2 regions of the Nostoc sp. DedQUE08 genome follow, and region 2 is predicted to be linked to the other one. Evidence: riboswitches for the same ligand, from Rfam matches in the RefSeq annotation. Region 2 holds a riboswitch; the other holds the start of a gene.

Region 1 (16,183 bases), on a different contig from region 2:
TGTTAATCGGGTTAATACCTCTGTTAGCCAGAGTAGCCGCCATCACTGCTAAGTCTTGACAATTCACCATCACAGCACACTGCTGGAAATAAAGATCCAGCGCCTCTTCAATATTCCGATCAATCATGCCAAAGTTGAGCATCAAATGTGCCATTGCACGGTTGCGATGTCCTGTACTCCGTTCTGAGGTAAAAACTGAAATGTCAACGAATACGTCGCGGCTAATATATCGGTGAAACATATCCAGCATCCGATTCAGGCGTTCGGTAGGGCCGGAACCTTTGATTAAGCTAGTGGTGGCGATCGCACCTGCATTTACCATTGGATTATAAGGTCGCTTCGATTGCTCATCCAAAACAATCGCGTTGAATGCATCTCCCGTCGGTTCAACGCCAACTCTAGTTAAAACATAATCCAGTCCATGATCTTCTAAGGCAAGTCCATAAGCAAACACCTTAGAAATTGACTGAATGGTAAAAAGTTGCTCGTAGTCCCCAACTTTATAAACCTGACCATCTACTGTCACAATGCAAATGCTGAACAAATCCGGGTTTGCCTTTGCCAGTTCGGGAATGTATTTCGCTACTGCACCCTCTTGCAGAGACTTGTACTGGGAATGTAACTCGTTGAGAACAGCTTTTAATGGCGATGCTTCTATTTCTATATCTCCTGGATGTGCTTGGTTTGTCATTAGGCTGATGGCATTTCCCAAAATACCTACTATATATAGAAGAGGTACAGCTGTACATCCCTACAGTTACAAAGATTTTGTCAAAAACAGCTTGCTCTAAAAAATCATACTTGAGCAATTACTGAAATTAAACAAAACAGTATGTATTTTTTGTTACAACCAATATTTGTTGTTTAAGCGATCGCAAAGTTTTATTAATTTTTAAGTCATTAATCCTGAAAAATATTCCTTTGGGTATCGTCCTTTTTTTTATACTCAGCAATACGGTTACTTAAAGTTATATTTATCACCGACATCAGTCTAGTTATGGAGAATAAAAGTAATGATTGATGTAAGTAGAAAAAACCTTGAAAAAAGATATCAGACTCCAACTAATTTGCATAATTTTTTAAGATGCAACTCAGATCGCGACTTATTCATAGTTAAATCTAAATATTTCCTTAAATAAATGATTTTAAGTATTTATGCCGATGCCATTTAATTAAAGTTATATTACCTTCTTATAGGAAATAGCCAAAAACAATGTGATCTAGAATACACGAGTAGTTGTGAGCCTTTAGAAGTGATGTGAATAGGGTATCGCTACTTTAGTGTGAAATAAGCGTAAAGTTTTTTTAAGAAATTTTTGACTTACACAGAAAAGCGTTACATAGCCAAAGTCCGCTTTTGAGAAAGGTTTCGACCTTCAAATTGGAATGGGAATTTGAGAAAGTGGCCCATAGTTACGCTAAAACCCTGATCCCCAAGCTAAAAGGTTCGTGTTAGTCTGTTGCAGTTATAAAGAACAAAGTGAAAACGGAACGAGTTCGAGTTTTTCAAAAGGGAAATCACTTTCATTAGCGATCGATCCCGCAAGTTATAAAACTTTAAGTTCTACAGTCGCTTTCAAAAACGGACGCATGAATCAAAGACATTTGTGGACTATTGTTGCCCTGTTTATGGCTGTTTTGGGAGTACCCTCAGTCGGTTGCACTCAAACCACCAAAGGAAATGCGCTAGCATCCCAAAAATCACCCGCTCCTGATGTGGTTAAGGTGGGAGAGTACCAATCAACAGCAGGGAAACAAACCTTGGATGCTGTGATTACAGAAATTCATCCTCACAACATTAAAGGACGTAAGGCGGCAACCCTTTTTATCAAAAATATACCTGTTCTCACTTTTTTGAGTTCTGTATCAAATACGAATCTTGAGACTAAAAAAGTTGGTGCAATTGGCAATACTGGGGGCGTACAAGGGTACGCCCTTATTGCTAGCAATTCATCAAATGCATTGAATACTGGGAACGTAACAGATGCGAGTAACCAGATTAGCTCCACTGACAATGACCCGGTTCAGATAGCTGGTGTAATAGCAGCTAAGATCAACCAGTTGAATCGGGAAAACGTGGACGGGAGTAAGATTACCGTCAGTTGGAAAGCAGGGGAAAAATCTACTGCCAATCAAGCGCAAAACAAAAGCGTCCCCCTCCAACAAGATGGCGATCGCTATGTAATTAAAATTAATGGCGAAGAGTTGGTTGAAATCAGCGAAGGTACGCGATTAGCAGGTAGTACCAACGATCTAGCGCAAGATGCATTGCAAGCAACCAATCGCTTGCGGAGACTACTAGGCAATGCATCTCCCCTAAAAGAGATTGCAAATTTACCAGTCCGTCAACAAATATCAATACCAAAGCTGCCTCAACAGATTGCCGTCGGAGTAGTGCGAGCCACCCTGAGAGGAATGGCTTCTTATTACGGCTATGATGGTTCTGGTAATCGCACTGCTAGCGGTCAGAGATTTAATCCAGAAGCAATGACTGCCGCTCATCGCAGTTTACCCTTTGGTACGCAAGTTCGTGTAACTAACACTCGCAACGGTCGTTCCGTAGTGCTGCGGATTAATGACCGAGGCCCATTCATTCGGGGTCGAGTCATTGACGTGTCTGCCGGCGCGGCTCGAATTTTGGGAATGATGGGCAGTGGCGTAGCGCCAGTGCATATTGAAGTATTGGGGAAATAATCTAGGGACTGGGGACTGGGAATTAGGGGCTGGGGACTAGGAAAAAGTATTTTCAATCCCCAATACCCAATCTCCAATACCCAATCCTCAATCCCCAATCCCAGTTCCGTATCACTTAATTCCCCTAGTTCAATCAACTCTTCCCTCTATTTCGGATATAAACTAACGGGGGAGGGATCGATAAGAACTAGGGGTATTTTTGTGCGCCTGCTGACAACAGTCGCAGCTTTACGCTGCTATTTAACTAAACGCTGCTCAGAAAACAAGCTAATTGCGGTTGCTGAGGATCTGAGATTAGATGAAATGACTGGCTGGTATAAGACGGCAGTCGGTCTGGTGCCAACGATGGGAAATTTGCATCAAGGTCATTTAAGCTTGATCCAACGGGCGCGGCACGAAAATTCTACGGTGATTGTGAGTATTTTCGTCAATCCCCTGCAATTTGCTCCTAACGAGGATTATCAACGCTATCCTCGCACTTTAGAGCAAGACCAACAACTTTGCGAACAAGCTGGGGTAGATGCCATTTTTGCACCGACTCCGGAAGAAATGGCTGTTCCTCAGAAGAGTATACAAGAATCAAAGGTTACACAAGTTATCCCTCCATCTGCTATGATGACAGGCTTGTGTGGTCGTTCTCGGCAAGGTCACTTTCAGGGTGTCGCTACGATTGTTACCAAACTTTTCAATTTGGTACAGCCTGACCGTGCCTACTTTGGTGAAAAGGATGGTCAGCAACTAGCAATTATTAAACGCTTAGTAGCTGACTTAAATTTGCCAGTAGAAATTGTTGCTTGTCCAACAGTACGGGAAGCGTCGGGTCTGGCGTTCAGTTCTCGCAATCAATATTTGACGGCAACGGCAAAAGAGCAAGCAGCGGTATTATATCGTGGCTTGCGACAAGCCCAAGCTGCATTCATTGCAGGCGATCGCAATAGTAACAAGTTGATAGCAGTGGTACAGCAAGAAGTGGCAATGGTCAGCACGGCCTGTGTGGAATATATTGAATTGGTTGAACCGACTACGTTGATGTCTTTAGAAAAAGTTGAGGAGGAAGGAATGTTGGCGATCGCAGCTCGTTTTGGTGCTACACGTTTGATTGACAATATCATATTGCGCGATCGTCAACCCATTATCGCCATTGATGGCCCAGCCGGCGCTGGAAAATCCACAGTGGCGCGGCAAGTGGCAGCAAACCTGAATTTAGTTTATTTAGATACAGGAGCGATGTACCGTGCTGTCACTTGGTTAGTACTGCAAAAGAAAATTGCTATTGACGATGAGTGTGCGATCGCTGAATTAACTAACCAGTGTAAAATTGAACTGACTCCTACCCAGGATTTACAATCGTCCGTGCAGGTTTGGATTGATGGTACTGATGTTACCCAGGCAATTCGCACCATTGAGGTAACATCTCAAGTATCTGCGATCGCGGCACAAAGCGCAGTCCGTCAAGCACTGGTTAAACAACAGCAAAGCTGGGGTAAAAAAGGTGGTTTAGTTGCTGAAGGTCGAGATATCGGTACTCACGTATTTCCCGATGCCGAAGTTAAAATCTTCTTAACCGCTTCTGTAAGCGAACGCGCCCGTCGCCGCCAGCAAGACTTTAACACCCAAGGTCAACCTGAAGTGAGTTTAGAACAGTTGGAACACGACATCGCCGAACGTGACTGGAAAGATAGTACACGTAAGGTTTCTCCTTTGCAGAAAGCAGCAGATGCGATCGAACTTCAAACTGATGGTTTGGATGTGTCTGAAGTCACGGCACAAATCGTTAACTATTACCAACAGCATTTATCTCAGTGTTAATTACTACTATTTGCTGTTAGTTTTTTAGTTTCAAAGGGTGGTGAGTGATTATTCACTTACCATCTTTAAAACTGTATTTAAAAATAAAATAGATGTAAGTTAACTATTGGCTATTTTAATTTGAAAATTAATACTTATAGTCAAGTGTAAACAATTATTAATTTAATCTACATTTTTTTAAAAATAAATCATCTCGCTTTCGACTGATTTTTAAAATCGTAATTAATCTTACTAAAGATAGAAGTATTAAAGTTTTAATTGCTAAATGCTATTTAGTTATTAGCCTTTAGTTATAAAACATTAGTCATTTTTATTTATAGTCAGGAATTGCTAGCGATTTGACTTATCAACAAAGTACTTTGTTTCCGTCTTCACTTTGGTAGTAGAATGACGATGTTAAGTTTTATGTTTCACTAATCAAAGGCATAAAACCTCTAAAAATAAAAGCTATTAATTTCCCAAACTTCTGCAATAGCTTACAAACTAGAAACCGCTAAAGAGAGGATTTGACACAATGGCATTTGTACAACCCCCACTACCCTTTGAAAAAGATGCTCTAGAGCCTTTTGGTATGAAAGCTGAAACTTTCGAGTATCACTATGGCAAGCATCACAAAGCTTATGTAGACAACCTCAACAAGCTCACTGAAGGTACAGAACTTGCTGATAAGTCTCTGGAAGAAGTGATTAAAACTTCTTTCCAAGACTCCTCTAAAGTGGGAATCTTCAACAACGCTGCCCAAGTTTGGAACCACACCTTCTTCTGGAATTCTTTGAAACCACAAGGTGGTGGCACACCCACAGGTGAACTCGCAGCCAAAATCGATAAAGATTTTGGTAGCTTTGACAAATTCAAGGAAGAGTTCTCTAACGCGGCTGCAACTCAATTCGGCAGTGGGTGGTCTTGGCTGATCGATGATGGTGGTACGCTAAAGGTGATCAAAACACCAAATGCAGAAAATCCCCTAGCTCATGGTAAGAAGGCACTCTTAACCTTGGATGTTTGGGAACACGCCTACTACATTGACTATAAAAACGCCCGTCCAGCGTTCATCAAGAATTTCCTAGAAAACTTGGTCAACTGGGACTTCGCTGCTGAAAACTTGGCTAAAGCTTAATTACTTGCCAGTTTTGAACTGGTTGCGATGTCTTTTAGTCAGCTAATTTGCGGCTACGTAGTTTGTGCCAGATATTTAAAGTAGAAATAATTCACTTAACACCTTTGTCAGCAGTCACGACAGTAGTCAGTCAAGTTTAAATTGATGGGTAAGTGAGTTCGTAGTCAGGACTTTAGTCCTTATTTTCTAAGCACTAAAGTCCTGACTACAAACCCTGAAAACTAGCTTGACATTGTACTAATATCGTGACTGTTTTTGGTTAGGCGTTGAGGGGGATGGTGGAGAAATCAAAATATAAAATATATGGATAGCAAAGAACTAGCGCAATACATCGAAGCAACGAATAGCATCTCTAAACCTTGGGTATTGGTACAACTGCGTCTCAAAAAATTGCAAGAGCGTCGAGCAACTCTGACAAACGATGTTTATACCAAAGAATTAGAAGATATTTACCAAGACTTGATGAAATTAGGTGAATGGTGGCGTGGTATTGAAGATGAGGTATTTTAAAGTGAGGAGTTATGAGTTATGAGTTTTGCTAACTTTTAACTCCTAACTCCTAACTCTTAACTTAAAACACAACCTGATGGCTCAAGCTCTCGATCAAGTCGATTACGATACTCTCGATGCTGCAAAACGACGCTTCATTGATGCTGCAAAACGCACACTTGGCTTTGCAAGCGCTTATGGCATCGTCCCCGCGTCAGGTTTGGGAGCAAGTGCTAACGCTTTCAGCTTCAACCTTGCTCCGTTTGTACAGGCGGGGGCTAAAGAACTTTCGATGACACTTGTGCCGGAAGGACTGGGCACCGCAGACGATACCCGCCCTGACGATCTTTCCGAAGAAGAACTTCGACGATTCTGGTGGAACATTGGGATTAAGATCATCTCGTGTCTGACGAACGACGCCGCAACTTCAGGTATGCAGACTATACTTCTCGGTCTTTATCTGCCTTCGAGTACTCCTGAAACAATTTTTACTCCCGCTTTCCTTGATGGGTTTCTTGATGGAGTAGTAGAAGGCTGCAAACGAGTCGGGTGTGTCTATCTCTCAGGGGAAACTCCTCAACTAAAAACCAAGATGATTCCAGGGCGGCTCGACATCGCTGGCTCGGTTTTTGGGGTTATGCCGGCTGGTGTCGCTCCTATTGATAGCTCGCGTCTGGATGCCGGAAATACCATTGTTTTGGTGGAAAGTTCGGGCCCCCATGAGAACGGTTTTACCCCACTGCGAAAGCTTGCTGAGTCGCTTCCTGATGGCTACAGAACAAAACTTCCGAGTGGGCAAGAGTTCTGGGAAGCGATGAATGCTGCTTCGTATCTTTACACGTCCCTTGTACAGGCGGTGCTGGGCGAAGGAATTCGTCCCACAGCGATGGAGAATATCACTGGTCATGGTTGGCAAAAGCTGATGCGGTCGGTGAAGCCGCTTCGGTACGTTATCGAAACAATGCTCCCAGTACCAGAGATATTTACATTTGTTGAGAGTCATCTTGAGGGCGGGGCCGAGACGATGCTTTCGGTGTTCAATTACGGTGCAGGATTCGCATTCTATACAGAATCAAAGCAGGATGCAGAGAGAATTGTCCTACTTGCAAGAGAACATCAACTTTCGGCTGCGATCGCTGGAAGAGTTGAAGCGTCTCTTTCCCGCGAGGTAGTGATAGAACCCCTTGGAGTCACCTTGAAGGGAGATTCTTTTGGAATTGCGCGAGGGGTATAATGCAACCCAAGCGTAGGCATAGCCAGTCGTAGACATCGCTAGTTTTCTCGAAGCTATTTTAGGCTCACTTATGCGATGCCTGCGGTGAGCTACGCTTATGCTAAAGTCATTTTGGTTAGAAAAAAGCTGTAATTACAGAGAAAAATAATATTTTTTACACACAAAATCAATTTGCATTTCCGGCTTATTAGAAATAATTACCGTACTAAACCTTTCTTTTCTAGGTCATTTAGCACAGATGCTATAGGTGCATTTATGAAAAACTGGATGTAACATTTACTACTACCTAATAATAAAGTAGTGCGAATCACCCATGACTGCTGAGATTAAGATTTGCTAACGTAGTCTTAACATATTGAAAAATTTGCTGAGAAAGCTGAGAAAGTAGCAGCCGATACTAATTTTTAGTGTAGGTTCTTTCTCATCCAAAGATGTGGCATTTTGGTGTGTTAAGGATAAATATTTTTCTTCAGAGGGGGTTATGGCTGTAAATTTGACCCGTACTACAACTTCGGCAGAACTTTTAAAGCAAGTATTCCGTAACATTGATGCGCATAGTTGTCCAAAGTTATTCAACTTTCACATGCACACTGTCTACTCGGATGGTAGATTGCAGCCTAGTGCATTGATGGAGCAGGCGATCGCTATTGGGTTAAAAGGGTTAGCCATCACCGATCATCATGGTATTCTCGGCTATCAAGCGGCCCTTGCTTGGTTAGAAGATTGGAAGTGGAATAATCCTCATGTAACCACTCCTCACCTGTGGAGTGGCGTGGAAATCAATGCCAGCCTTTTGAATATAGAAGTTCACATTTTGGCTTACGCTTTTGCAACAGAACATCCTAGTATGAAACCCTATCTGCAAAGAAGGCCGACTACAGGGCAAGAATATCAGGCAAGTAACGTGATTGCCGCTATTCATGAAGCTGGGGGATTGGCAGTTCTGGCTCATCCAGCTCGTTACAAGCGATCGCTTTTTGACTTAATTCCAGCTGCGTCCGAAAAGGGCATTGATGGTGTGGAAACTTTCTACGCCTACAATAACCCTAACCCTTGGAAACCCAGCGTATTGGAATCAGAACAAGTGCAAAAGTTGGCTGATGAATACTTTCTTTTCAATACCTGTGGTACTGATAGCCACGGTTTGAGTCTGCTACAACGCTTGTAAAGATGAATCAATTTTTTTCAATCTCCTGGTTCAATCTGCCAGGAGGTTATCTTTTTTTGGATGCTCAATAGTCAATTTGTTTTAAAGTTAATTTCAAGAAATTGAGAAGCTATCTTGATTGTCTCTTTGGCAGCTTTTTCCTTACGTTCGCTATAGCGGTCTGTGAGATAATCAACTTTGTCACGCAATAGCAAGGTAAATTTGTAAAGTTCTTCCATCACATCGACAACGCGATCGCGGTAGGGCGAATCTTTCATAGTGCCGTCTTCGTTAAACTCCTGATATGCTTTAGCGACTGACGATTGATTGGGGATCGCGAACATCCGCATCCAGCGTCCAAGAATTCTTAATGTGTTGACAGCGTTAAAAGACTGAGATCCTCCACTCACTTGCATCACAGCCAAAGTTCTTCCTTGAGTCGGGCGAACGGCTCCAATACTGAGCGGAATCCAATCAATTTGATTTTTCATAATGCCAGAAATCTGACCGTGCAACTCTGGGCTAGACCAAACTTGCCCTTCTGACCACAAGCTTAATTGACGCAACTCCTGCACCTTTGTGTGGGTGTCAAGTACGCTACCGTAAATCGGCAGTTCACGGGGATCGAAAAACTTCACCTCTGCTCCAAATTCTTCAATGATGCGTGCGGCTTCCTCTGCCAAAAGGCGGCTATAGGAACGCTCGCGCAGGGAGCCATACAAAAATAAAATTCTGGGGGGATGGTCAAATGTCGTCATGATAATTGGTTAGGGATTTCCAAGAAATAAAGCATCCTTGTAATGCTTATCAAGCAGGTGTAATTTCTTGATTTACAGACTCAATTAATTGAGTGACCCGTTCTTTGATTTCATCGCGGACTCTCGGAAAAATTTCTGGTTGTTCTGCTGGATCGTCTAACTGCCAATCTTCAAATACTTCTCGCACAACCCACTCAGGCGGTAAATTTACGCCACAGCCACACAAAGAAATCACGATATCAAAGTCTTGTGCTTGGAAATCACTCAGGGGTTTGGAGTGTTGATCGGTAATGTCGATACCAATTTCTTTCATGGTTGCGATCGCTTCTGGTCTAACCTGACTTGCTTCCAACCCAGAGCTAATCACTGCAATCTTTCCTTTACCAAGAGTTTTAGCAAAACCTTCCGCCATTTGGGAACGGGCAGAATTCTTTTTGCAGACAAACATCACACGTTTCATGGTTCAACTCCTTTGAATAATTTGGCTAAATTTAAAAGATTCTCGATTCAGATGGCAAAAAATAACGTTTTTCAAACCAGAAAGCCACATTAACCAGACCAATCAATACAGGCACTTCCACCAGAGGCCCGACGACGGCGGCAAAAGCAACACCCGAATTAATGCCAAATACTGCGATCGCCACTGCGATCGCTAGTTCAAAATTATTTCCTGCCGATGTAAAGGCGACACTTGCGGCTCTAGAATAGTCTGTTTTAACGCGCCAAGCCATGTAAAAGCTGACCAAAAACATGATGAAGAAGTAGACGATCAAGGGAATTGCAATCTTCACCACATCGAAGGGGATCTGAACAATCAAATTCCCTTTCAAGCTGAACATAACGACGATTGTAAATAATAAAGCAATCAGTGTGATGGGGCTGATTTTAGGCACAAATTCCTCGTGATACCACTGCTTGCTTTTCACTTTTACTAAGAAGTAACGAGTGAAAAATCCAGCTAAAAAGGGAATACCGAGATAGATAAACACACTTTTGGCAATCTCAGCAATGCTGACATTAACAACACTGCCTTGTAAACCAAACAGTGGCGGCAGTACAGTAATGAAAAACCAGGCATAAGGACTATAAAAGATGACTTGAAAGATGCTATTAAAGGCAACCAAGCCAGCCGTATATTCTGTATTGCCTCGTGCCAAGTCACTCCACACAACTACCATTGCAATACACCGGGCTAATCCAATCAGAATCAATCCTGTCATGTATTCTGGGTAATTATGTAAGAAGATAGCTGCCAGAGCAAACATCAAAATTGGCCCAACGATCCAATTTTGAATTAGTGAAACACCAAGAATTTTTCCGTTGCGAAATACATCCCCTAATTCTTCATACCGCACCTTGGCTAAGGGCGGATACATCATCAAAATTAACCCGATGGCGATCGCTATATTGGTTGCTCCCACCTGGAACTGATTGATAAAGGCTTCTACTCCAGGAAAGAAATAGCCTAGACCAACACCGATCGCCATTGCTAAAAAAATCCACAAGGTTAGGAAACGGTCAATAAAAGAGAGGCGTTTTGAAGTATTTTTGTTCATTACAATTAACCCCATACATGAATGCAGGAGCTTCGAGCAGAAATTTCAGATTATTCAATCCAACATCCAAAATTGAAAATCTAAAATTCGTGAGTTATATCAAGAGTATATCTCCATCATTTCAAAAAAAATTGATTTATCAATGCCTATAAAACTAAAATTAAACGAAATATTACAAAAAAAATTGATGAATATTTAAGGATCGCAGGGGGGACGAATAGGTAATATGGGGCTAAAGCGGCGGAATTCTGCTAAATACTGCTCTAAGACAGCAAACTGCGGTAGATTGAGGCTGTAGTAAATCCAGCGCCCTTCTTGACGAGCGCGAACTAAACCCGCTTCTTTCAAGGTTTTGAGGTGAAAAGACAGTTTAGATTGAGTAGTTCCCAGGTGTTCACACAGGTCACAGACGCATAGTTCTTGAGAGCGCAGCAGTTCTAATACCTTAATCCGTAGGGGGTCAGACAGGGCATGAAAGCCAGCAGCGATCGTATCAGGAGTGAAGGTGCTATTAGAAGCCATCAACTTTTATTGAAGTATTTCTTTATGGTCAAGTCTTAATCATCAGTTAAAGAATACCTTAACTAAAAAGGAAAGATCAGTCTATAGTCGATTTTTGGTGGGAATTACAATCATTGAGAAATAGGGTACCTCGGCTGGATCGACTTCATCTAGGGGGATGATACGTTGCTGTGATGTTGATGCCCGCTCAATATATCTTGCTCGTGACGCTAGCCCTAATTTATGCAGGATATCTCGTACTTTGGTAAAGTGACGACCTAGCTTCATAATTGCGGCGGCATCAGTCATTAGCAGATGTGTAGTCAGTTCTTCTGCTGGCAACGGGGCGGGTAAGACTGTGAGAATATCATTGTAGTAGGTGAAAGGTACACCCAAGGCTACCGGACAAGTCATCAGCGAGGAAACTCCGGGGACAACTTCTGTTTCGTATTGGTCGCATAACCGCGTGAACAGGTACATAAATGAACCATAGAAAAATGGATCGCCCTCGCACAGTACCACGACATCTCGACCTGCTGCTAGATGCTCGGCAATTGGTTCAATTTCCTGGTCATAAATAGATTTTGCCTTTTCTGGTTCCAAAGCGCGGGGGAGGTGAAATAGTACCTCGATTTGATTGCCAGGAAGATACTGCGCCACGATCGCTCTAGCGATACTTTCTTTATCTGTGGCTGATTGATAAGCTACTACAGGAGCCGCACGTAATAACCGCAGCGCTTTGAGGGTCAATAGTTCGGGATCGCCCGGGCCGACACCAATTCCATAAAGACGACCTTTAGGTTGCATATTCATTCTTCCTCCGTTGCCAGGGCGTTAACTGCTGCTGCCGCGATCGCACTTCCACCGCGCCGACCGTGTAAGGTTAAAAATGGTACATTCCTGCTATCTGCTGCCAGTGCGGCTTTTGATTCGGCTGCACCGACAAAGCCCACTGGAAAGCCCAAGATAATCGCAGGTTTGGGCACTCCTGCATCGAGTATTTCTAACAGTCGGAACAGGGCTGTGGGCGCATTCCCAATTGCAATTACTGAGCCTTCCAGGTGCGATCGCCATAATTCTATAGCTGCCGCCGACCTTGTAGTACCCATACGCTGGGAAAGTTCTGGCACTTCTGGCTCGTTGAGGGTACAGATAACTTGATTGTTTGCAGACAACCGCCGTCTGGTAACGCCATCAGCAACCATTCGGCAATCGCACAGTATTGGCGCTCCTGCGGCCAGTGCTGCTCTTGCGGATTGCACTGCTGTTGGTGAATATCCCAAGTCTGTGACAATATCCGTCATTCCACAGGCATGAATTAGACGCACAGCAACTTTTGCTACATCTGGTGGCAGCACATCTAGGTTCGCTTCTGACCGAATGATTGCGAAGGAATTACGGTAAATTTCGTTGGCATCTCGGATATAGTCGGGCATTCAATTTGGGATTTTAGATTTTAAATTTTGGATTGATTTGTTAGTTAGTATAGATACTTCTTTTTTAATAGAAGAATACCTAATTTAATTAACCGCAAAGAACACAGAGTCAGAGAAAGGGAGGAATCAATCATCTGTATTTATCTGTGGTTCCATTTTCTAAATATTTATTAAATAACTGCTGTAATTGTGCTATTGGATATCGATTAGCAAATTCTCCAAAGGACTTATCAGAATTTAAGCGTTGAATTTTATATACATATAGCATCCGCTCTATTAATGTAGGTAATTCAGCAAAATTTACATATTGATATAGTTCGCGTCCGAATTTCTGATTGCTGTCACCAACATAAACGTGATAACCTTCCACAGTTCTATTTTCAGCCTCAATGCTGACGCCAAGGAGAGTAATATCACTTTTGCTATGCTGGGCACAAGATTTTTCGCAGCCAGTAAAGTGGATATTAACTGGGTAATCGAGAGTAACGCGAGTTTTAAGATACTCTGCCAATGCCAACGCATGACTTTTAGTGTCAGTGGCAGAAGCGGCGCAACCTTTTTTTCCTGAACAGGCAACTAATCCGCCCTTGATATTGGTTGCAGAGCAATCTAATCCTAATAAAGCAATTTCACTTTGGACATCAGCAACCCATCGTTGAGGAATATCTGTCAGGAGCAAATTTTGCCAAGGGGTTAGCCTGAGAGTTCCACTACCGTATTTTGCTGCTAAATCTGCTAAACCGCGTATCTGTCTACTTTCCAATCGGCCAAGGGGCAAGACAACACCAATGTAAAATAAGCCTTGCTGACGTTGGGGATGGATGCCAATATGCTGATATTTTTCCCCTTTGCCTTCCTCTACAGTGTACACACACATCGAATTACCCCCCTTAATCCCCCCTTGGAAAGGGGGGAAACTAGAAATACAGTTCCCTCCCCTTGGAAAGGGGAGGGTTAGGGAGGGGTAAAACTTACGCTTAAACTCTGATGAGTGAACTGTTTCAGACTTGTGTGTACACCGTAGCTTGCCTTGCTCGGAGAGTAGGTCTTTTCTTATTTCACTGTACAAAAAAGAAAAAGGTAAACGCTGCTCAACTTCTTGGAGATAATTTTCACAACCCAAAGTATTCAATAACTCTCTCAAACGTAGCCGCCGCTTACTCGTAGGATGACTATAAGCTAGATAGACATCCGCTAAAGCTGCTAAGACGGGCAAACAGTCTTCTGGTGATAACAAAATTCCCGTATCGCTGGGGGGTTGACCGTTCTCGCCAACACTGAGATAGAGACGAAAATAAACCTGATCGTTAAGTAAGACAGCTGCAAAGGCGATATCATTCAAGCGATCGCACACTTGAATTATCCCACCACCATCAAAGCAAACGCTAAATTTGGCCGACAGTCCCGAAAGCGCCGGATGTGCAGCAATATAATCATCCCAACCTTGGACAAAAGGGCGAGTGTCGATTAATTCTTGGGGATCGATACCAGCAGTTGGACTGGTCATAATATTGCGGATTTGGTCTACAACAGTATTGTCAGAACCCAATCCCATATTTTGTAGATATTTCAGAACCTCAGCATTTATCCCGGTGCGGATTTCACGAACTTGTAGGTTAGCTCGATTAGTCACATCTAGATAGCCGCCACCGTGCTGTTCTGCTATATCTGCGATCGCACGGCACTGCTGACTACTAATAATTCCACCTGGTATTCTAACGCGAGATAATATACCATCTGCGGCAGGAGTAGCATAAAACAAGCCAGGACAAGTGGCAAATCTAGAAACCAAACTTAGAACTCCTTCCCCGTGCAACGCAGGGAGTAGACGGTGAGTGTGTCTTGAGGACATCCTGAGAGTTGGCATTCTGACTTGGGTCATCCCATCACAGCTGCGGCACAGTCCCGGAATTTCACCGGAGTTTCCCAACTCTCAGCTTTAGTAATTTAGACTTTGTTGAGGTTATAGATATCAACCAGACATCATCCAGATAATTATCTTACATTACTATGGTGATAAATTTTAACTGAGCTGATCCACTACCGATCGAAAGATATAGTTCTTGAAGCTAATCTATAAATTGAATTTAGTTATGGCTCAGGCAGGAATGCTTGAGCCTTTTTGCTGCAAAACTTGCTTTAGAAAAAGTTAGGCGATCGCCGCTTCACGAGTAGCAACTTTGCTAAACTGATTTACCGGACGAGGTAAACCAAGATTTTCGCGCAGGGTTCCTGCTTCATACTCTGTACGGAACAGACCGCGACGTTGCAATTCAGGAATTACCAAGTCTACAAACTCATCCAATCCTCCCGGCAACCAGGGCGGCATAATATTAAAGCCATCTGCCCCACCATTGACAAACCAATCTTCTAGCTGATCGGCAATTTGTTCTGGTGTGCCTAAAATCTGACGATGCCCACGCGCTCCAGCTATCGACAAATACAGCTGTCGAATCGTTAAATTCTCTCTGTTAGCTAGGTCAATCAGAAGTTGCTGACGGCTTTTACCCCCGTTAGTCTCTGGTAGCTCCGGCAACGGCCCGTCCAATGGATAGCCGGATAGGTCAAATCCACCGATCATTGAGCCAAGCAAATTTAAGCCGACTACCGGATCGATCAACTCCTGAATCTGATCGAATCTGTCTTTAGCTTCTTGCTCGGTTTTGCCGATAACTGGGAATACACCTGGCATAATCTTAAGATGGTCAGGTGAGCGCCCGTATTGAGCCAGTCTCCCTTTCACATCTGTATAGAATGCCTGAGCTTCTGCCAAGGTCTGCTGGGCAGTAAAAATTACCTCCGCCGTTTGTGCAGCCAGATCCTTACCATCCTCGGAAGACCCAGCTTGAATGATCACCGGATAACCTTGGATGGGACGCGCCACATTCAGCGGGCCGCGTACTGAAAAATGCTCGCCTTTGTGGTTGGGAACGTGCAGTTTATTTGGATCGAAGTAAATACCCGATTCCTTATCATGTAAGAAGGCGTCGTCCTCCCAACTATCCCAGAGTTTCGTGACTACATCCACAAACTCTTTGGCACGTTGATAACGTAGGGTATGCTCCATGTGCTTTTCCCGATTGAAATTCAACGCTTCAGCTTCGGTAGCAGAAGTTACGAGATTCCAACCGGCACGGCCACCGCTAAGATAATCTAATGATGCAAATTTGCGGGCGAGATGATAAGGCTCGTTGTAGGTGGTTGATACTGTGGCCGTCAAACCGATGTTTTCCGTGACCACAGACAAAGCCGACAACAGGGTAAGAGGTTCAAAGTGGACGAGTTTACCATTCCGGCTCAAAAGGTCGGCGCTTTGATTGCGGTCGCGCACAGCCACACCATCTGCAAAGAAGATCATGTCAAATTTGCCGCGTTCTGCCGTCTGTGCCAGCTTTTTATAATGCTGAAAGTTCAAACCAGCATTAGCTTGGGCTTCGGGGTG
Region 2 (16,183 bases):
CATGAATATTGAAGAGTTTTTTCAGTTAAGTGCTGGTAAATGGTTTTCTCATCGCACTAGTCAACATTTGGCTTTTAACCAATCAGAACATAGCAAGTCAGATATCATCATTGAGACGCTGCCATTAGATCATCCAGAAGCAGTTAAGCTGTGTCAAAGTTACAACATTAATCCTAGTTCTGCTTCCTGTGCTACCAAAATTATCTGGAACGGCACAATGGACAAGGATCGAGCAAAACATAGTGGATCAACTGTGTTAGTTTCGGTACCTGATGCAGATAATCCGACCCAAGGCAGGTTACTCAGAGAAATAGTTGATGCCAATAAAACTCCAGTTGCCGGACGCTATAAATTTGACAGTGATGGTGCTTTAATCCTAACTACAGAGGATGAAAACATATTCTCAGAGGAACGGCTGTGGTTTGCTAGCCCCAATTTGCGAATGCGGGTAAATGTCCTCAAGAGTTTTGGTGGATTTAGCATCACTTCCTTCACTTCAGAGATTCGCATGGGTGGCTTTCCACCCCCTGAGAAGGTTTCCGAGGCGGCTAATTCAGTATCTAGTTAAGTTCGATCGCAAAATATTACCCCCGTTTCTAGGCTACAGTGTACAGACAAATCAAATTACCCCCCTTAATCCCCCCTTATAAAGGGGGGAAAAGGAAATCTAGTTCCCTCCCCTTTGTAAGTTGGTTTTGTAGCTTGCGTGCCAATTTTATTGGATTTACGACGGGGGGAAAAAAGAAATCCAGTTCCCTCCCCTTGGCAAGGGGAGGGTTAGGGTGGGGTAAAACCCTAGTTAATCAGCTTATTTCAGACTTGTGTGTACACCGTAGATTTCTGGGGGGAATTAAGTAGAGATGAGTTAGAGTTAGGGAAAGTTTTGATTAAGCCTGTAATACCTTAAACCACTTATTCAAAACTGTGCTGATGGTTTTCTTAATCTGATGGTTGCGGCTCCATTTTTGGAATGCCATTTCATACTCATCACCTTTGATTTGAAAGGTATTCCAGACATCAAGCGCTACAGGCAATCCGCAGAATAGTAAAATGTACAGCGACCAAGAAATTCCGCCACCAGTAATTAAATCAAGCAGTATAAAAAAACCATTGGAAATTGCATATTTGCTTAAACGCTTCTGAAATCTTCTGATGCGGTAAGCGTCAAAAGCTTTTCGTTGTTGAACTTGGCCCTGTTGTAATACCCAATCGCGCTCTGCTAATTTTAAAGACTCAGGTGAAATTTCTAACTCAGCAGCAATTTCTAATATATGCTCATAAGAAAATTCTGTGTCTTTATCATCTGCTTGACGAGCGATCGCTAAGTGCAGAATTTGTTGGACATCTTCTTGGCTATACGAGCGGATGCTTTGAGGTTCAAACGCCGTCATAATTTTTTCTCTTATATTACTTTTAATAGAAATTTGCTGCCCGATAGATTTTAAGCAGCTACGCTAGTACTATTTCCATTATTCTTAGATTAACAAATCTAGATGCTGTCCGGCATTGAATGTATGGGATTTTTAACTTTGGGCATAGGGTAAATGTCACTAAGAAAACGTGAAACCTCGTGTTTGGCAGGGTGTTGGGGGTAGGGTGTTGGGTGTAGTGTTTAAGACAATTAACCTTTAGTTGCGTCAAGGAGTTCAACATTTTCTTGATTCCCTACACCCTACACCCTACCCCCCACACCCTCTCATCCGGTTATATCAGGGGTTTGTGCTTAACAAGCGTGCCATTCGGGCATAGGGTAAAGAGGCAGAGGGGCAGGGGGCAGGGGGGAAAAATTTACTGCATCTGCCTTCTCTCCACCAATATAGAGACTCTCCAAACATCCAAGATATTATCAAATGCAGCAGAGCATAATTAATAACGAAATAACAAGCATTAACAAGGATGTAACTCAATGGTTGAAGAAAATGGATCGATTCGTACCCTATCGGTTGATATTGGCGGTAGTGGTGTTAAGGCTATGGTTTTGGATATTACGGGGCATCCTGTAACAGAAAGAGCGCGTTTAGATACACCGCAACCTGCGACACCGGAGGTTGTAATTAATGCAATTGTAGTTTTAGCCGCCGCTCAAGGTGAATTTCATCGTGTTTCGGTCGGTTTTCCTGGTGTGGTGCGCTGTGGAGTCACGGAAACAGCGGTAAATTTACATCCAGATTGGATCGGATTTGATTTGGAAAAAGCATTATTAAAACACTTAAACAAGCCTGTACGGGTGATTAATGATGCAGACATGCAGGGATTTGGTGCGATCGCTGGTAAAGGTGTCGAATTGGTGATTACTCTGGGTACGGGGTTTGGTTCGGCTTTATTTGTAGATGGTAAGCTGGTACCAAATATGGAAATGGGGCATCATCCGTTTCGCAAAGGAGAGACTTTTGAGCAACAGTTGGGGCGTGCAGAGTTAGAAAAAATTGGTGAGAAAAGATGGAATAGGCGTTTAGAAAAAGCGATCGCATCCTTGCAACATCTGTTTAATTATGACTACCTTTACATTGGCGGTGGTGAAGCGGTGAGAGTGAATTTACAGCTGCCGTTAAATGTCAAACTCATCCCCAATATCACTGGTTTATTAGGCGGTATTGCTTTGTGGCGAGATGATAAAAGGTAAAAAGTTTTTCAATATCCACAACTTAGAGTACTAAGCGATATCTAAGGGCTACCTACACCTACACACTTTTTGATTAAGGTGCATTCTTTCTCAAAGTTTCAAAATGATATAAAAATTAACACAGATTAGAAAAGAGAATTGCACAAACATTATGTTCAGTGCCTCTGTGTAATTTGTTCATGTAGTATCTAAACTTTAACTCCAATTCCATACCGTGCAACAAGGTTGTGCGGTTTCATTCTTTTGAGGTGAAAGTGTGAGCTTTTCGAGAATAGCTTGAAGGAGCGACATAAGTTGCAATACAGTTCAGAATGAGCAACAAAACCCTTATTATAGAGACGCGATAAATCGCGTCTTCAAAGACCAATAATCCTTAAGTAAACCGTATTTACAGAAATTGTGATTGATAAAAAGTATTTGAAATTAAGAGCTTTTAATCAATAGTTAAAAAACTGCCTCAATGAATTAAGTAGTATTTTTACTGGCAGTATAAACATGATAAAAGTAACATCAGCATATCAAGCATGAGCTAAATATAACTAGATAAATTTGTTTGATGCGATTCCCTGGCGATCGTATAAGTAGAACAGGCGGGAAAAATCAAACTATGTTAATAAAAGTAAAGTGGACTAAAACCCTCTTTCCTTCTGCCTTCTGCCTCACTTCGACTACGCTCAGTGACCACCTGCCTCCTGTCTGAACCTGATGATAAATATTCACAGCGACTTACTTAGTATGTTATTGTCTAAACCATTGATTTAGATAGTATGTCTGATAACTTGATGGCTTGATTAATGATATTAATCTGATTAAATGGGATCGGGGGTGAGCAAATATGAACATGAAAATATTACCTGGAAAAATTAGTACATGACTTTTTATTTGGTCAGTATGTACTATCCTGGACAGCAAATGTTGGTTAAAAGAAATATTGGTTGAAGTAAAATAAACTAAAATGAATGAAATTGGCCTGATGATGACGGGCGTGTTAACAATAAGACAAGCATCTGGGATCAATTTGCCACAGCAGCAATTATTTCAGATGGAAAATGATGTAAACCAGTCAAAACAGAGTCAGTTAGAGATAGCTGCTAAAGTTACGCCACCTGAATTTATGCAGACAGATGAGATTTCCCAGGCTTCTCTCTCAGCGCTAAAACTAGAAAAAGAACACATACTTCAGAAAATTAGCAAAAAGAATCTGGGACTAATTTCTTCTAATTTAGGTAAGCCTAAGAAGTCTTTTCAGTCTGGAGGTAAAGTCCGTACAAAGGCTACAAGACGGTTTCAGAAGTTTAGTAGCCAGCCTCTACCGACTCTTTATTTCGGTAGTTCTGGTATTGCTGTCAGAGCCTTACAACAGTTATTAGTGTCTAACGGTTATGCTGTGAGAGTAGATGGGATTTTTGGCGCACTAACAGAGACTGCTGTCAAAGCCTTTCAAAACCAGCAAAATTTAGGTGTGGATGGAGTAGTTGGCCAACGAACTTGGAGTGCGTTGACAATTTAGTTAAAAGTTAGGAGTTAGGAGTTAGGAGTTAGGAGAATTTTAGATTTTCATAATTACTCACTCTTCACTCTTCACTCCTCACTTATTATCGGTACTGATGCTGTTCTAATAGCTGTTGCGCTCTTGGCTTGTAAATTAAATAGAACAAAGCCTCAAGATAACGCAACAAATCTTCCCGATTTTCCATAGAGGTAAAGTTCCAGAAGCCATAAATCCGTGCTAATGATAACAGCTTGCTAGTGTGAATTTTCCAAGTATAGGTGCTGTAAACTCGGTCAATTCCTCGCTGAGAAATTTCACTCCAATAGTTAGGATTTTGTTCGCATTTAGTGATGAAGTCCACAATTTTGCTGGCTGTCTCTTCTAAATTCGTTGGGTTAATCAAAAAGCCATTCACCTTATCTTGAATAATCTCCAGTGGCCCGCCAAACTGTGTGGCAAGAGTTGGCAATCCTGAAACCATCGCCTCTAAAATTGTTAAACCAAAAGCTTCAAATAAAGCTGATTGGACAAAAATCCCCTGACGATCGGCAATGACTCGATAAATTTCACCAGAATCAGTTTTAGAGAGGCGCACACCCAACCAACGAATTTTCCCGTGGAGATTGTACTGGTCAATTATTTGGTAAAGTTTGATAATTTCGCTGCGTTCTTCGTTATCATCTGATTCTTCGACGCGTAACTTACCCGCGACTAAAATTAAGTTGCAATGCTCTTGTAATTCTTTACTTTGACCATAACATTCAGCTAAACCTGTGAGGTTTTTGATGTGGTCAAGACGCGCCATTGAGAAGAGAGGGCGCTTGTTAGGATCGTCGAGTTTGCCAAAGATTTGCGTGGGATCTTCCAGAGTAAAAAGCATTTCTGCAAGGCGTTGGCGATCGCTCTCTACTCGGTCTTTAATCCGCGTGTAAGGGAAGTAATTATTTTCATTTACTCCCGGCGGTACAACATTAAATTTGGGGCTAAATAATTCAATGCCATTGGTAACATGATACAACTCCGGCATGGTGAAGCATTTATATGACTCGTACTGTCCCACACTATCCGGTGTTCCGACAATTTCTTGGTAGGTGCTGCTAATCACAAAATTGGCAGCATTCATGGCAATCAAATCAGCTGTGAATTGCAATGAAAAGTGATATTTATCCTCTAATTCTTGCCAGTAGAGGTTACTGAACAAGTATTTAGATTTTTCTAAAGCATGGGCAACATTGCATTGAGTAACTTTCAGCCGTCGCGCCAGCAAGAATGCTACTAAATTCCCATCAGTATAGTTTCCAACTATTAAGTCAGGTGTGCCGTGAAATTCTGCCCGTAGTTCTCTTTCGGAATCAATGGCGAAAGTTTCTAGATAAGGCCAAAACTCAAACCGGGAAATCCAGTTTTGAGTCATGTTAGGATTAAATTCCCGTAAAGGCACTCGCAAAATCCAGGCATTTTCGCTACCGTGAACTTTTTCTAGCCGTTGATTACAAAGGGTGCCATCACTATTGGGAATCAAGCGGGTGAGAATAATTACCTTTGGCTCGACATTCAATTTCTCTAAACCCGCAAGCAGGACATCTTCTTGTAACTGCTTCTCTAGGCTTTTTGCCTGGTCAAGAACGTAAACTACCTGACCGCCAGTATCGGGACGCCCCAACACTCCCTCTTGCCCAAACCAACCGTGAGCTGACACCAAGACGATCCTAAAAATCATCGGGACACGAGAAATGAATGCTTCTAAAGTCTGAGGATCGGCAGAATCAATCAATTCATCGAGAATATTTAAAGTTTCCCGCACTCGCGCTGCGGTGTTACCCCAACCCGGCTCAAAACCCATTGACTGCAATTGAAACCGGAATTGTTCGTAGGGTTCATCATCGGGGCGATTATTAACAAAGCCGATCGCTTTCTTAACTTGCTCGGAAAGTTGCTGCTGTGATTGAATGCGATCGTTGAGTAGCAGTTGCACACCGTTGTAGTGGTGCAGGCGCAAGAAATTCAATAAGCTGTCGAGCAATTGTTTGGAATCTTGAAATATTTTGCTGGATAGATAGCGGTTGAGAAATTGTACTCCTTTACCAATATTTTTGGGGTCGCGGATGATTGGGGTGTAGTCATAAAACGGGCCGAAGTCCAATTCTAGCAGGTCGCCTTCGTTGGGATGATATTTGTTTACCAAGCGATCGCGCAGATCCAACAAATCCTGCACCGTCATCGGCTGAATGCTTAAGTCTGATGTCAGCCAGTAAACTTCTTGGCTGGCAATCTTAGAACGGATGATGAAACAGAAGTTTGAGTCCTCTTGAATTATTTCCTGAGTATAGTAAATGAGTTTTCCCAACTCAGAAGAAGTGTAAAAAGTCTCAGGTTTCTGAGACTTGGAGCAATACTCACTATATACATTCAGTATGTCGTTCCGTAGTAAGTACTTCTTTTCTTTTTGGCGTAATTCACTAAGAAAAGAACGTAAATCACTTCTTTCTTCACTATCTAAGACTGCTTGAAGCAATTCAGACATAGCAACTCCACTAAATGACGATGTTTGCATTGTTAACTTTCTAGGCAAGACAAATAAGCCTCCACCTTTTGTTAGACATATATAAACACGAAACAACACAGATAAATTATATTTACCTGTGTACATACAAGTATCAACTTTTTAGCAGACACTTAAAGCGTGTTCTTCTTTACCTAAAGTATCTATGACTCAGTATTTTTGGATCTCACTAAAGGAATACAATTTTTATTTCTTTTGATAGAGGTTACTAAATAACTGCATAATAATATTTGGGGCACAAATTATCGCACCCTCAATTGCTTAATGTAATCTTTACTATATCATTTATTTGCGTATATTTTGATTATCAGCACATCTAGAAGGAAAAGATTTAACTAAGTAAGTTGGCACAATAAAACCAAACTGTGTGAAGAAAAATAAATAAGGCTCAAACCCTTTTTCTTCTTGCTCCTTGCTCCCTGCCCTCTGCTTTATCCCAACGATAATTATTTACGCCGACCTACTTATCAAGCTCTATAAGACTTTTAAATCAATATTTTTTAATTATTTCAGAGTGCTAATATTCATTTTTATAGTGCATATAAATAATTTATTCTGCAACTTGAGTATTGGCGATATTGTGCTAATTTTGAGAATAAGTAATTGTGCCGCTATTATCTCTTTGTCAAAAAAATATAGAATAATTTAGAATAATTTGTATATTTATTCATCAAATGTTCTTCTGATTTTTTAACTATTTTAAATTTTGAATTCTGAACTCTGAATTCTGCTGTAAGTTCACATTTCGACGACGATCGCCACCAAAGTTTCTGGATCGATAGGTTTGGGGACATGACGTTGAAATCCGGCGGCGATCGCTTGCTGCCGATCGAGTTCTCCGGCATAAGCTGTTAAAGCAATAGCGGGAATTTGTCCCCCTTGCTCAAGCCCAAGGGTACGAATTTGTCGGATCAGCATATAGCCATTCATCTCTGGCATCCCAATGTCACTGATGATGATGTTGGGAATGGATTGGGCGATCGCTTGCAGCGCCTCAGTCCCAGATCCAACAGCAGTGACGATCGCCCCATATTGTTCTAAAACAAAAGCGATGAAGTCTCGCGAGTCCGTTTCATCATCGACGACTAAAATCTGAATGCCGTTCAAATCACCTTCCTGAACGGGCGATCGCTCTAAGGTTGGTGCTTGAGTTAACTGAGGTGCAAGTGGAATTTTAACCGTAAATGTCGCTCCTAGCCCAACACCTGGACTTTCTGCTGTTACGGTTCCACCGTGCATTTCCACAATTTGGCGCACAATCGCCAATCCCAACCCTAGTCCGCCGAATTTGCGGGTGGTTGCACTATCTTCTTGCCGGAAATGCTCAAACACGTAGGGCAAAAAGTCGCCACTAATTCCTTTTCCAGTATCGGTGATTTGAATTTGGGCGCGATTTTCAGCTTGAGATAGGGCAATCGTGACTTGTCCCCCATTATGTGTAAACTTAACGGCATTCGACAGCAGATTCCACACGACTTGTTGCAATCGCCCTGCATCCCCGACTACCACGCCCAAAACGGGCGAGACGATAGTCTGAATTTGGATTGACTTGGCTTCAGCGGCTAACCGAACTGTTTCCAGCGCGGCCCAAATCACTGTATTGAGGTCAATGGGTGAGGTTGATAAGCTCATTTTGCCGCGCAAAATCCGGGAAATGTCCAGCAAGTCATCAATGAGTTGCACTTGAAGCTGGGCGTTGCGCTCAATCGTGGCGATCGCAGCATTCGTTTTTTGGGCATCTAGCTTTCCTTGCTGCAACAGTTTTGACCATCCCAGAATTGGATTCATCGGCGTTCTCAGTTCATGGGAAAGAACTGCCAAGAACTCATCTTTAATGCGATTACTTCGATCTAACGCTTCGGCTCGTGCCTGTAGCTCTGCAATTAGACGCGATCGCTCTAAGGCAACAGCTAGTTGATTGGCTACTGTTTGCATGAGGTCGAGTTCGTCGGGCGTAAAGCGATCGCGTTGACGAGTTCCCAGTCCCAGAGTGCCTAAGACGCGTTCGCCCACGATTAACGGATGACTAGCATAAGCTCTGATGCCGCTTGAATGATGAACTGGAATAGGAAGTCGATCGGTGGTTGAGAGGGCATTTTCAACGATAGCTGGCTGGCGATGTTGTACCGCATAACCACATACACCCTGCCCTAACTCCAAAAATTTAGCGGATAAAGCGATGTCTTCTGAGATACCCCCATAGGTATTAAGTTCAAGGCGTTGCTGGTCTTCTTGAAACAAGTAATTAAAGAAAACTTCCAGTCCCAAATAAGTCGAAATTTTTTCAAATAAACTGGCTAAAAATACCTTGGGATCTTCGTTGAGCAACAGATCGTTGGCAACTTCTGAAAGCAGCTTCAGCCGTTCGTTGCTTGCTTTCAAAGTCGCTTCAATTTGCTTGCGATCGGTAATATCGTTAAACAATATCGCTACTTTTCGGCTCTGTGGCTGGCCAATGGGAAACGCATATACGTCAAACCAACGGTGCAGCGCTTCGGCGCGATTCTCAAAGCGATGGGGTTGCCCTGTTAGGACAATTTTACCGTAAATTTCAAACCAATGCTCTTCATGATTTGGAGTTAACTCGCGCATCCTTTTGCCTTGTGCGTCCTTGAGTCCCGTTTGTTTCTCGAACGCCGGATTTATTTCCAAAAAGCGATAATCGATGGGCTTACTGTTTGCATCAAATAGCACTTCAATTACACAAAAGCCTTCGTCAATGGACTCAAACAAAGTTCGATAGCGTTCCTCAGATTGGCGCAAAGCGGATTCGGCTTGTTTGTGTTCGGTGATGTCTGCTAATGCTCCAGGAAAAGCAATCGGTCTGCCATCAGCAGCATATTCAACTCGACCGCGTGCGGCAAGCCAGCGCTCCTCGCCTCTTGCCGTATAAACGCGGTACTCACTAAAATATTCTTCCCCGGTTGCGATCGCCTGATTAATTGCAGCAACCGTTTGTGGGCGGTCTTCTTCGTGCATTGCTTGGACAAACAGTTCAATCGGCAAACCTATTGTTGCTTCCACAGGGTCAACGCCAAACAAGCGAGCAAAGGCTGCATTCACGATTACTAGATTCTCAGAAATCTTCCACCGCCATGTGTAAATGGCTCCTGCTGCTAAAGCGGACTCCAATTGCACGTGGGTTTCCCGTAAGTCAGCTTCGGCTTGTTTGCGATCGCTAATATCGATGGAAATCCCGATCATGCGTTTTGGATTTCCCGCCTCGTCGTCAATTATATGCCCCCGAACCAGCGCCCAGTGCGTGCTGCCATCATCCCAAACAGTGCGATACTCCACCTCATAATTGCTGCTGTTGGTAATCGAATCTAGAATTGCCGCCTGCACCCAAGTCCGATCTTCTGGATGAATCCGCTCCATTAGAACTTTGTGCGAGAAATCAGTATTAATCGGCAGACCATAGTTGACTTTGCACTGGTCAGAAGTAGACAGAACATTGGTCTTAATATCAAGTTGCCAAGAGCCGAGTTTGCTCGTCTCCAGAGCAAGTTTAAGCTGCTGTTCGCTGGCTTGCAGTGTCTGAGCCGCTTGTTTGCGGATATCTATCAGTTTTAAAGTTGACTCAACACGAGCCAGTAGTTCGCGAGCCGAAAACGGTTTGATTAAATAATCATCGGCTCCCGCTGCCAGCCCTTCTACACGAGCCTCTTCACCCGCCCGCGCTGACAGCAAAATCACGGGCAATTCTCTGGTTTGGGGGTCAGCCCGCAGTTGATGTAGCAACTCATACCCACCCAGCCCCGGCATCATTACATCACTGAGAATCAAATCCGGGTGCTGTACCTGGATTGCAGCCAAAGCCGCCATTCCATCAGCGACTGCCTCAACCTCATACCGTTGACTCAACAATCGCCGCATATAATCGCGCATATCGGCGTTGTCATCTGCTAAGAGGATACGGGCACAAGCAGAGGAGGAAAGGAGCAAAGGAGCAGAGGCGAAAAACACTCTATTAAAACTACCTTCTTTCTCCGTATCTCCTCTGCCCCCCTGCCCCCCTGCTTCTTCCAAAAGCCAGCGCGAAGCTTCTTCAAGGTATGGCGTGGCGCTGAGTGTGTTTGATGCCACAGTCTCAGGGGCATTTAACCGTTCTTGTGGTAAATGCGCGCACCCAGTTGGAATCGAAACTGTAAATCGGCTACCCTCTCCTAAGATGCTGGTAACGCTGATAGTACCGCCATGCAACTTCACCAGTTCTTGCACGAGCGATAAGCCAATTCCAGAGCCTTCAAAACTTCGTCCCTGTAACCCTTTGACTTGATAAAACCGTTCAAACAGACGCGAAATTTCAGCTTCTGGAATGCCACTTCCAGTATCTTCAACGATTAAATTAACAGTATTGCGATCGCGCTGCAATCGAACGGTGATGGTTCCCGTCAACGTAAACTTAAAGGCATTCGATAATAAATTAAATACAATTTTCTCCCACATTTGGCGATCGATATAGATTGCCTCTGGCAAGGTCGGACAGTCGATCGCGAACTCCAGACCAGCCTGTTTCATGAGCGAGCAAAACATACTAGCTAGCTCTGTTGTGAATGCGGCTAAGTCAATTGGTTGATATGATGCTTGCATTCGCCCCGCTTCCAGCCGCGAAAAATCAAGCAGCGTGTTGACTAATTTCAGTAACCGGAGTCCGCTTCGCTGCACGAGTTCAAGGCGATCGCGCTGTTGGGGCACTAATGGGGTTTGAGTGTCGAGTAACAAGTCTTCGAGGGGACTCAACATCAGTGTTAAAGGCGTGCGAAACTCGTGGGAGATATTGCTGAAAAAAACGGTTTTGGCGCGATCGAGTTCTGACAATGCCTCATTCGCCGCTTGCAGTTGTTCGTTGACCTCTCGTAACTCCTGCACTCTAGTATAAATTTCCATCTCCATTTGGTCGGTGCGAGTCTGGAGTGATTTATTCAACTGACGCTGTTCGTTTCGCTGTTGCTGCACCCGCATAAATTCGGTGACATCTTCGGCTCGATGAATAATGTGCGTCATTTCACCGTTTTCATCAAAGACTGGCGAGTTGGTTGGTGTCCAGTACCGCTCCTCAAAGCCACCGCCTTCTGATTCCGGGCGGCGAATGTCATACTTCTGCACTGCCATTGTCTGAGGCTGGCGATACTTGAGTACGTTTTCTAACGAGGCACGTAAATTCCGAACTCCAGTAGCATTTGGATCGTCGGGATTATCCGGAAAAACCTCGAATAAATGGCGACCAACGACCTCTTCTCGTTTGGTCTTGGTCGCCCGAAAGTAAGCATCACTTCCGGCGACAATCACTAAGTCGAGTGAGTAGACGATATACAATCCTGGTATTGATTCAAACAAGGTTTGAAAATTCAGCATCCCTTCTTTTGAGCGGTATTAACTTCTTGGCTTAAAAAGCTATTAAAACAAACAGCAGTCCAATTAAAGGGTGCTGCAAAGCCTAAATTTATAGCTTCAACAGTCCAGAGCTTGGGTTTAAAAGGACAGAGGTTTGCAGAAGCAGAATTACGATGAAATCGAGGCACTCACTATATAGTAAAAGAATAAAATAATTAAAAGTGATATTACTTGCCTCGATCGCATCAGCCCAAAAGGATATAAGGCATTGCATACCTAATTTTAATTTAGCAAGTAATTTTGCTTATATACATAAACTTATTTAATAAGATAATCTAATGAATTATTATAGACTTGCAATCCTTGCAAGTCTATAAACTTATGAGATGACAATTGTTGGTAAAGTGATGCTTATGATTGTTCGCACCATACAACACACCTTTAATAGGAGTATAGCTATAAATATGAAATTATGTAGGGCGAACGATGGGACTCGAACCCACGAATGGTGGTACCACAAACCACTGCCTTAACCACTTGGCTACGCTCGCCATTCAACAATTTGAATTATAGCAACAATTTGGCAAGCGATCAAGAGTTTTTCTTCAAGGAACGGACTTAGTTGATTTAGAGTCTCTGGAGTCTGACGATTACAACGAATTTTACTTGGAAAATATGAAACCATTGACCATCATCGCGTATACTGGAGCAGCAGTAGGACTTGCCGCCTTGGGTGTGACAATGGCGAAAACCAATCCCAGTCAAGTTGAATATGAAGAATATGCAGTTCAACGGCTGACAAAATACTTAAAAACCGATGTATGTAATAAAACTACGAATATTCTTGAAAATTTAATTCGTTTTAATTGCGATCGGTTAGTTGACTCGGCTAACCCACAAATCCAAAAAATTATTGCCAAGACCACAGAAAGGCAAGATTTCGTGATTTTTAGCATTTACCGTACAGATTTAAAAATAAACTCTTGGATACCTTCGTACAAATTTGAAACGGTAGGAGCTTTCGATCAATTTTATACTTACACTGCCGAAGAACAATAACGTAAGGAGTAGGGGAGAATATAAAAGTGGTTAAGAATACTTCTATTTAATAATTAATAATAGTTTCAATAATTACCAGAGTACTTATTATCCCCGGCTTAATCTTAAATAAAAATAGTAACTAAGAATTCAATTACCGATGTCATCTGCCTATCTACTACTATCTCACGGAAGCCGCGACCCGCGCCCAGAAATTGCTATGCAACAACTAGCTAGGCTGGTGTGTCACAAATTGTCAAAAAACCATAACTCAGTAAATAGCGAACATTTAGTTGGCATCGCTGCTTTAGAAATGAATCCTCAGCCTTTACACGAGCAGATTCAACAATTTGCTAAAAGCGCTTTTGGCGATTGCCCACTGTCTCAAAATGAAAATCGTCTCAAAATTGTACCGCTATTTCTACTGCCGGGAGTCCATGTGATGACAGATATTCCTGCCGAAGTAGCACTCGCCCAACAGGCTGCTGGTCAAGATATCATCATTGAATTGCAACCATATTTAGGCTCTCACCCTAATTTAGAGAAATTGCTGGCAAAACAAATAGCTGCTATGAAAGCAGAAGCATGGATTCTCTTAGCTCATGGTAGCCGTCGCCCAGGTTCGCAAAAAACTGTGGAAGCAATAGCGGCGAGTTTGCCAGCCGTGACTGCTTATTGGGCTGGGCCTCCTAGTTTAGAATCACGGGTGAAAGAATTGGTGGATGCTGGTTATCGGGAAATTGCAATTCTGCCATACTTTTTATTCGCTGGTGGAATAACCGATGCGATCGCCACCTCAATAGAGGAACTAAAATTACAATTTTCTGCGGTGAATTTCCAATTGGCAGAGCCACTGGGAGCAAGTGCAGAATTAGCCGAGCTAATTTGGGATTTAATAGATAGATGAACCGCACAATGACACAAAAAAACAAGTATTTAGGAAAGGTTTATTTAGTCGGTGCAGGGCCAGGAGATCCAGGACTAATTACCTTGAAGGCAAAAGGTTTGTTGGAATGTGCAGATGTAGTCATCTACGATGCCTTGGTGAGTCCGGCAATTTTGGCAATGATTAATCCCCAAGCCGAGCAAATTAATGCTGGTAAACGTGCTGGGAGACATTCGTTGTTGCAGTCAGAAACAACTCAATTGCTGATTGATAAAGCGCAGGATAGTGCAATTGTAGTGCGGCTCAAGGGTGGCGATCCCTTTATCTTTGGTCGCGGTGGCGAAGAGATGGAAGAATTAGTCAAAGCTGGAATATCAACGGAAGTTGTGCCAGGTATCACTTCGGGAATTGCAGCAGCAGCTTATGCAGGTATTCCTTTGACGCATCGGCTATATAGTTCATCGGTGACATTTGTAACTGGTCATGAAGCGGCGGGTAAGTATAGACCGCAAGTAAATTGGAGTGCGATCGCTCACGGTTCCGAAACCATTGTAATTTATATGGGAATTCACAATCTGCCTTATATTGTGGAAGAATTAATTACGGCTGGGTTGAATTTAGAAACGCCGATTGCTTTGGTGCGCTGGGGTACGCGCCCAGAACAAGAAGAATTGATTGGAACATTAGAAACAATTGTCAATCAGGTAGAGCAAACTGGATTTGGTGCGCCTGCGATCGCAGTTATTGGACAAGTAGTAAATATGCACAGTATTTTATCTGGTTGTCGTCCAGTTTGATAGTTGGCGCAAAGCTTATTGTTTCGTATTCTCCGATAACTTTAGTGTACGATCGATAAGGTTATTCGGTTCTGGTGGGAGTCAGCTACCAGAGGTAACGGGGAAAGTCCGGTGCAAATCCGGCACTGTCCCGCAACTGTGAACCAATTTGAGATTAAAGAAAATCTCAAGTTGAGTGAGTCAGGATGCCCGCCGAAATCGATTTATTAGTTTCACATATCTGCGAGGTACAGATGACTACGACTGTAAATATTTCCCCAACTAATCCCTTGGATGTTGCTGAACATACTTTATTTGTTTGCAAAACCTGTGCCAGTGTTTGGCAAAATGGAAAACGCTTAGGTGAAAGTGGTGGTGAAAAACTTCTACACCAACTTCAGCAGCTGGCACAAGATTGGGAGTTACGAGATCAATTCCCAATTCAAGAAGTTGAATGTATGAGTGCTTGTAATCGTTCTTGTGTAGTCGCCTTTAGTGCCAAAGGCAAATTAACATATTTATTTGGTGATTTAGCCGTTGATGGGAGTGCCTCTGCGGTGCTGGAATGTGCTAGTCAATACTATGCTAAAGCAGATGGTTTGCTGCCTTGGTCAGAGCGTCCAGAAGCAATGAAAAAGGGGATTTTAGCAAAGATTCCACCTTTATCTAAATGATGCGCGTTTTGATTCTGGGTGGGACGGGTGATGCAGCAGAATTAGCTGCCAAAGTTACGACTATCCAAGGGTTAGAAGTAATCACCTCTCTAGCTGGCCGTACCCGCGAACCGTCAGTACCGTTGGGCGATTTACGGGTTGGAGGCTTCGGGGGTGTGGCTGGATTAGCTAGCTATCTGCGAGTCATGCAAATCGACTTATTAATTGATGCAACCCATCCTTTCGCTAGTCAGATTTCCTTCAATGCGGCAGATGCGGCAACGGAAGTTGCAGTACCCCGTTTGATGTTAATCCGTCCGCCTTGGGAAAAAGAAAGTGGCGATCGCTGGATTGAAGTTGACAGTGTTGCAGCCGCAGCAACTGCGCTGCAAAATCAGTCACAGCGAGTGTTTTTGACAGTTGGCAGGCAAGAACTCGCCGCTTTTGCTCATTTGGAGAAAATTTGGTTTTTGATGCGGATGATTGACCCTCCTACCGATGATGCTTTAGTACCGTCGGGGATGGTATTGTGCGATCGCGGGCCTTTTACCCTCAATAATGAAAGACAAATTCTGATTGAAAATAACATTGATACCATCGTCAGTAAAAATAGCGGTGGCGATGCCACAAAGCCCAAGATTATTGCCGCGCGAGAACTGGGCGTAAAGGTTGTGATGGTAAATCGTCCAGCGATACCGCCAGGGGAGCAGGTTAATAATGTTGATACCGCTTTGGCGTGGTTATTAGATCGCTGCTAAGGAAATAGCCAAGATTGATAATACTATCTTTCCTTCCGTATAATACACGGGAACCTT

The links. Region 2 has a riboswitch for cobalamin ahead of RMY64_RS27390 (DUF1636 family protein). Riboswitches for the same ligand answer to the same signal wherever they lie in the genome.
Region 1: it holds a riboswitch for cobalamin, as region 2 does, so the genes downstream of both, cobG (precorrin-3B synthase) here and RMY64_RS27390 (DUF1636 family protein) in region 2, are expected to answer to the same signal.

The regions. Positions count from the first base shown of each region.
Region 1 is NZ_JAVRCD010000016.1:71,523-87,705, forward strand. It holds gene glsA (glutaminase A) at 1-691, opposite strand, end outside; gene RMY64_RS13315 (septal ring lytic transglycosylase RlpA family protein) at 1,591-2,694, shown strand; gene RMY64_RS13320 (bifunctional pantoate--beta-alanine ligase/(d)CMP kinase) at 2,896-4,503, shown strand; gene RMY64_RS13325 (superoxide dismutase) at 5,018-5,620, shown strand; gene RMY64_RS13330 (hypothetical protein) at 5,924-6,130, shown strand; gene RMY64_RS13335 (AIR synthase related protein) at 6,402-7,343, shown strand; gene RMY64_RS13340 (PHP domain-containing protein) at 7,825-8,511, shown strand; gene arsH (arsenical resistance protein ArsH) at 8,583-9,248, opposite strand; gene arsC (arsenate reductase, glutathione/glutaredoxin type) at 9,298-9,708, opposite strand; gene arsB (ACR3 family arsenite efflux transporter) at 9,740-10,804, opposite strand; gene RMY64_RS13360 (metalloregulator ArsR/SmtB family transcription factor) at 11,000-11,326, opposite strand; gene RMY64_RS13365 (precorrin-2 C(20)-methyltransferase) at 11,408-12,112, opposite strand; gene RMY64_RS13370 (precorrin-8X methylmutase) at 12,115-12,741, opposite strand; gene cobG (precorrin-3B synthase) at 12,872-14,608, opposite strand; cobalamin riboswitch at 14,582-14,713, opposite strand; gene RMY64_RS13380 (LLM class flavin-dependent oxidoreductase) at 14,891-16,183, opposite strand, start outside.
Region 2 is NZ_JAVRCD010000051.1:41,791-57,973, forward strand. It holds gene RMY64_RS27340 (phycobiliprotein lyase) at 2-568, shown strand; gene RMY64_RS27345 (2TM domain-containing protein) at 888-1,391, opposite strand; gene RMY64_RS27350 (ROK family protein) at 1,907-2,623, shown strand; gene RMY64_RS27355 (peptidoglycan-binding domain-containing protein) at 3,579-4,133, shown strand; gene RMY64_RS27360 (sucrose synthase) at 4,219-6,639, opposite strand; gene RMY64_RS27365 (ATP-binding protein) at 7,417-12,036, opposite strand; tRNA gene RMY64_RS27370 (tRNA-His) at 12,494-12,566, opposite strand; gene RMY64_RS27375 (DUF4359 domain-containing protein) at 12,691-13,074, shown strand; gene RMY64_RS27380 (sirohydrochlorin chelatase) at 13,214-13,960, shown strand; gene cobA (uroporphyrinogen-III C-methyltransferase) at 13,957-14,736, shown strand; cobalamin riboswitch at 14,786-14,948, shown strand; gene RMY64_RS27390 (DUF1636 family protein) at 14,970-15,389, shown strand; gene RMY64_RS27395 (cobalt-precorrin-6A reductase) at 15,389-16,126, shown strand.